DNA from 2 places in the Allobranchiibius huperziae genome. Region 2 is predicted to be linked to the other one. Evidence: predicted binding sites of a transcription regulator. Region 2 holds the regulator's gene; the other holds the start of a gene.
The links. Region 2 encodes LexA, which represses DNA repair genes until DNA is damaged. Its sites were predicted from a motif close to TCGAACANNTGTTCGA; they were not measured.

Region 1 (3,160 bases), 900 kb from region 2:
GCGGCGACCTCGAACAGACCCGCGGTCTGACAGACCTCCGCGACGATGCTGATCGCGAGCAGGAAGATGAGCACGGGCCACACCGGCCCGAGCTCATGAATCAGATGCGTCACCGGCTGATCATCGCGCAGTGACCCGGAGTGACCAGGGTCTCGCCCCGGATGCGGGCTCGACGAGGTCCGCCTCGAAGCTCGGCTGCAAGGCCTCGCGCAGGGCATGCGGGGTGGTCGGCTCGTCGTCGAACTGGCAGAGCGCGCGGGTGACGAGCCCCCGGGTGTGCTTGGCGTTGTGGGTCGCACCCGGCACCTCGATGCGCACCCAGCGGCGCGCGACGGCTCCACGCGGGGTCCATGCGGCGGCGTACGTGCTCGACCTGCAGTCGACGACGAGCCGCCGCCCGGCCGCCGCGGTGAGCTCGGCCTCCAGCGGCTCGCGCCACAGACCGGCCAGCGGTCCGAGGCCCGGCAGGTTGACGCCCATCGAGAGCCGGTACGGCGGCACCTTGTCACCGAGCCGCAGAGCGCCGAAGGCGGCGGACTGCACCAGGATCCAGCGACGTGCGCGGCGCAGCGCGGCGGGATCGAGCGAGGCCAGATCGAGCGCGTCGTAGAGGACTCCGGTGTAGAGCTGCCCGACGGGCGTGGCGGGGGCGGTGCGCAGTCGGGCGTTGCGTGCGATGTCGTCGGTGAGGTTGGGGCTGACGCCGAGCACTGTGGCCGCGTCGGGTCGGCCCGAGACCTCGCCGAGAGCGTCGAGGACGGCATCGCGCGTAGCGCTCAGAGCGGGGAAGGAGAGGCGGGCGAGATCGAGGGCGGCGCCACGGCTACGACCGCGCTTGGACTCCGACGGGGGCAGCAGCACGAGCACGACCGCACCCTAGAGGGACTGCTCTTGAGCGCGACGTGCAGGGGATTGGGAGCGGTGCACGGGCTGTGGTCCAGCGCGTTCGGCGCGCCTGTGGACGGGCAGTCCAGAGCAAGGGGGATGTGGATAACTAGTGCTCGAATAATGTTGTCAAATATGAAGATTCATGCAATCAATCCTTGTGATGGGCATCGAACGCGCGTACGATGAGAGGCAGATCACAATCCGCTGGCCGAGTAGGAGAAGGGGTGGGTGCGGATGAGTGTCGAGGGGATCTCACGGGTGCCTGATGCGCCGCGTCCAGCCGCTCCGACGGTGATGCCCGCTGGCCCCGGTGCTGCGGCGGGGTTGCTCGCGGACCTGGACGTCCTCACTTCCCGCCTGAGGGACTGGCCCGGTGCGCTCTACCAGTTGAGCGAGGGGCAGCTGGGCGGGTTCGTGGCCACCATGGTCGGCCTGGTCTCCCGGGCGGAGTCGCTGGCGGCGGTCGCCACGACCGAGGCCGTCACCCGCGGGGTCGTCGCGAACTCCACCGCGACCGATGCCGGTGGCTGGGTCGGTGCGTGTGTCGCCGAGAGCGAGGGTGTCGCGGAGCCGGCGGTCTGCCGCCGGATCGGCTCGGTCGCCACCGGGTGTGCCGATCCGCGGAACCGGGTGGTGGCGGATGCGTTGGCCGCGGGGGTGGTCACGGTGCACTGTGCGCGGGTGGCGTTGCGGGAGGTTCCGAAGGTGTTGCCGGTGATCCCCGGTGCGGAGCGGGATGAGGTGCTGTGCTGGTACCTGGCGTTGTCGCACACCGGGACCCGCACGTTGCGGGACCTGTCGGCGCGGATCATCGGCCGGTTCGCCCCCGAGGTGTTGGTCGCGCAGGAGGAGCACCAGCAGGCCTGCGAGACGTTGACCTGGGCCGACCTGCCCAACGGGCTGACCCGGCTGACCGCGGACCTGTCCACCGGTCACGCCGCGGTCATCAAACACGCCATCCAGGCTCTTTCCGCACCCCGCTCTGACGGGAACACTGCTGATGCCGCGGCCGACCCGACGCCGAGCGCGGCCCCCAGTGCTCCTGGCGCAGTGACGGAGCGGGACACCCGCACCCCGAGCAAGCGGCGTGCGGACGCACTGACCGAGCTCGCCGAGGTGGCGGCCCGGTTGTTGGACGGGGACCGCTCGCACAGCAGCGGCACCGTTGGCGGGTCGGCCAAGATCGTGATCACCCTCGATCGTCAGACCCTGATCGACCAGCTCTCCGCCGCCGGTCACCTACCCGGGATCGGGCGGACGATCAACGGTGACCTGCTCGACGCCGGGACCCTGCGCCGGATGGCATGCGACGCCGACCTCATCCCCGCCGTCCTGGGTGGTGAGTCCGAACCATTGGACGTCGGCCGCACCAAACGCCTGTTCACCGGCGGCCTGCGCACCGCGATCATCCACCGCGACCGGCACTGCACGTTCCCCGGTTGCGACCGACCACCCGACTGGTGCGATGCCCACCACATCACCCCCTGGTGGGCCGGCGGACAGACAACCCTGAGCAACGCCGCACTGCTATGCGCCAGGCACCACACCATCGTCCACCGCGACCTGCTCACCGCCAACGTCACCACCACCGGCGTCACCTGGGACCTCACCCCCGGACTCATGCCGGGGCGGCCCGATGTTGCCGGGCGGGGCGCAGCATGAGACGCCGTCGTGAATGCCCCTGCTGTTCCTTCTCCGTTCACGGTTTGCAAGAGCGCGGATCTGGGAATATGAAAAGTGCGGTGTCGGATTCGGCATCCACGCTCGAGGAAAGGAATCGGCATGCTCGAGGACAGTGACATCACGAGTGGCGACAGTGGGACCGAGGGGCCGGCTGACGGCGGTGCATCCGGTACACCGGGTCAGCAGGACGGCGGCGCCGATGGTGGCGCGGGCGGCGGTGGCTCCGAAGGTCCCGCTGACGGTGGCGCGTCCGGTACACCGGGTCAGCAGGACGGCGGCGCCGATGGTGGCGCGGGCGGCGGTGGCTCCGAAGGTCCCGCTGACGGCGGTGCGTCCGGTACACCGGGTCAGCAGGATGGCGGCGCCGATGGTGGCGCAGGCGGCGACGGTGGCGCGGACGGCGGCGCCGATGGTGGCGCGGGCGGCGGTGGCTCCGAGGGTCCCGCTGACGGCGGTGCGTCCGGCACCCCGGGTCAGCAGGATGGCGGCGCCGATGGTGGCGCGGGCGGCGGTGGCTCCGAGGGTCCCGCTGACGGCGGTGCGTCCGGCACCCCGGGCCAGCAGGACGGCGGCGCCGATGGTGGCGCGG
Region 2 (3,160 bases):
GCAGGTGCCGTCCTCGCTCGAGCGGGAGTCGACGACGCGACTGTCCTCGTGCCGGCAGAACGGGCAGTGCATGCGTGTCTCCCTCACCCTCGACGATCGGCTCACACCGATCACTCGCCGTCCACGCCGTAGCCCCGCCGAACGAGCCGCCCACCTGTGGGTAACTCGTGGACAACCGGGGGATATCCGCGCTGTGCCTTGGGATAACCCGGGTCGACCTGGGGACTACATGTGGACAACTTACATCGATGTAACTACTAGATGTAGGGATCGTATTCCGGTGGAGGGGGTGATGCAACCTTTAGAGACTGCCCGGTTTCCGCGGGGTCGTTCGTGCTGGTCAGAGGGCCGCCGAGGGCGACACGGAGGCGGTGTCGGCCCTGCTACGGGGCGCCAGAAGGCGCGCGGCCGGACTCAGCGAGGCAGGCGCAGTTGCTCGCCGGCGAACACCTGCAGGGTGTTCAGTCGATTGGCGGCCTGCACCCGCTGCACCGCATTGCCGATCGGCAGCTGGGGGTAGGCGTGGTGGGCGACCGAGGACAGGGTCTGGCCCGACTGGACGACCACGGTGTCGTAGCGCTGCGCGGACCCGCCGCCGCCCACTGCGGCACGGGCTCCCGCCACTCCCCCGACGAGACATAGCAGGAGTGCGCACAGCGTGATCAGCAGGCGACCGCGACGAGTGATGTGCATCGTCGGCGCAGGTGCGTCCACGAGCGCGGGCAGATCAGGGACCGCGCGCAGGTGGCCGCGACGGATGGACGCGGGCGCCGTACGTCGCGATGCGCCGGGACGACCCGGCCGGGCAGGGGTGGCGGGAGTGACCCAGCTGGGAACAGCGGTGACGGCACTCATGAGATCCTCCGATAACTCGTCGATCGTACGTGTGTGCGATCGATCATCTGTCTGATGTCTAGCACGCGCGTTCGAGAAAATCCAGACACGCCCCGAACAGATGTTTGGAAAGTGTGTCCGACTCTCGTAATCTCGTGCTCACCTGCAGAACTGAAACACCGACCACCGACAGCCCCTGCTCAGCAGTTGTGAATCCGCGGAACGACGCCGAATACGGCGACTCATCGGTCCCGGGGACGCAGCCGTTCGGACACCTGGGGCGGGCGGTGGCAGCACGATCCACTCGGAGAGGGACGGACGAAGACCATGGCCAAGGTGCACCAGATGCCCGAGCGCGACGACGACGGTTTGACCACCCGACAGCGGCGCGTGCTGGAGGTCATCCGCAACTCCGTGGACCGGCGCGGTTACCCGCCGAGCCTGCGCGAGATCGGCGAGGCCGTCGGCCTGACCAGCCCCAGCTCCGTCGCTCACCAGCTGTCGATGCTCGAGCGCAAGGGCTACCTGCGCCGCGACCCCAACCGGCCGCGCGCCATCGAGGTCATCTCACCGGACCAGGACAAGGACCAGCGCGGCTACCGGGGCGGGTCCAGCGTCACCAACGCGCCGGACGGTGACCTGAGCGTCGAGGACGAGACCGGCATCGGCGACCGACGACCCAGTGCGTCGTACGTCCCGGTCGTCGGACGGATCGCCGCGGGCGGTCCGATCCTGGCCGACGAGGTCGTCGAGGACGTCTTCCCGCTGCCCAAGCAGATCGTCGGCGAGGGCGACCTCTTCCTGCTGAAGGTCGTCGGCGACTCGATGATCGACGCCGCGATCTGCGACGGCGACTGGGTCGTGGTGCGTCAGCAACCGACCGCGACCAACGGCGACATCGTCGCGGCGATGCTCGACAACGAGGCGACCGTCAAGACCTTCAAGCGCACCGGGGGCAAGGTCTGGCTGATGCCGCACAACACGGCGTACGACCCGATCGACGGCGACGACGCCGTGGTGCTGGGCAAGGTCACGGCGGTGCTGCGCAGGGTCTGAGCGACCGCGGTCGCCCGGCGCTCCTCAGGCGCGTTAGACGCCCGGTGCACCCACGGCCGGCGCTCCCAGTCGGTCCGCCAGCGCCGTCAGGGTGCTGCCCAGCGGCGCCTCAATCTTCAGGTCGGTCTCGCCGTCCCCGCGGGTCCATCCGTCGTTGATCACGATCACGGGCACGCCGATGCGGGCGGCCCGGCGCACGAACCGGTAACCGGACATCACCGCGAGCGACGACCCCAGGACGAGCAGCGCCGACGCCTCTTCGACGAGGCCGAAGCATTGCTCCACCAACGGTTTCGGCACCGATTCGCCGAACATCACGACGTCCGGTTTCAGCAGGTCCGAACCGCACACAGGGCAGTCGGCCGTGACGAACGCGCGCACGATCGCCTCGGGCAGCGCGACGTCACCGTCGGGTCGGACCGCGCCTCCGATCGCGCGGTCGAATCCGGGGTTGGCGTCGCGCAACCAGTCGTCCATGTCATCGCGGCGATGCGTGCTCGAGCAGGCCATGCAGACCACCCGCTCCAGGTTGCCGTGCAGCTCGAGCACCTCGCTCGCACCGGCCGCCTGATGCAGCCCATCGACGTTCTGGGTGATGACGCTCGTCAGGGTGCCGGCGGCGAGAAGCCTGGCGACCGCGCGGTGGCCGTCATTCGGTCGGGCAGCCGCAAAGCGTGGCCAACCGACGTAGGAACGTGCCCAATACCGCTGCCGCGCTTCATGACTGGCGCGTAGCTCGGTCACCGTCATCGGCTGCACCCGACGTACGCCGCGGGCGTCGCGGTAACTCGGCAGACCCGATTCGGTGGACAGGCCGGCTCCGGTCAGGGCGACCAGCCCGCCATCCGCCAGGTAGCTCGCCAGTCCGTCCCATTGATCCGGGCGCACTCCCTCGGGCACCGGGGAGACCGCAGACTCGAGCACGTCATCAGTGTCGCACCGGCCCCGTGGCCCCGTGGGTGCGCGGGTGGCCACTGCGATGCATGGCTGGTGCAGAACGAAAGCACGAAGATGGGTTCCGATGGATAACCTTCCATTATATGATTGGCGGATGATCGACGCTGCGGGCCTGCGGGTCATCCGGGCCATCGCCGACGAGGGCAGCTTCACCGCTGCGGCCACCTCTTTGGGCTACTCCCAGCCCGCCATCTCCCAGATGGTGCGCCGTCTGGAGGACCGGATCGGCACCGTCCTGGTCGAGCGCCTGGGCCGCAGCGTGCGGCTGACCGAAGCCGGCGCGGTGCTGGCCCGTCACGCGGGCCCCGTGCTC

Region 1: a site for LexA is predicted at 1,056-1,071, ahead of HNR15_RS06700 (HNH endonuclease signature motif containing protein). Genes of this name have one in related genera too.

What each region holds. Positions count from the first base shown of each region.
Region 1 is NZ_JACCFW010000001.1:1,395,466-1,398,625, forward strand. Features, by position in the region: gene HNR15_RS06690 (SLC13 family permease) at 1-113, opposite strand, end outside; gene HNR15_RS06695 (peroxide stress protein YaaA) at 121-867, opposite strand; gene HNR15_RS06700 (HNH endonuclease signature motif containing protein) at 1,123-2,550, shown strand; gene HNR15_RS06705 (BatC protein) at 2,671-3,160, shown strand, end outside.
Region 2 is NZ_JACCFW010000001.1:2,294,482-2,297,641, forward strand. Features, by position in the region: gene nrdR (transcriptional regulator NrdR) at 1-72, opposite strand, end outside; gene HNR15_RS10790 (hypothetical protein) at 415-855, opposite strand; gene lexA (transcriptional repressor LexA) at 1,162-1,890, shown strand; gene HNR15_RS10800 (NAD-dependent protein deacetylase) at 1,924-2,814, opposite strand; gene HNR15_RS10805 (LysR family transcriptional regulator) at 2,942-3,160, shown strand, end outside.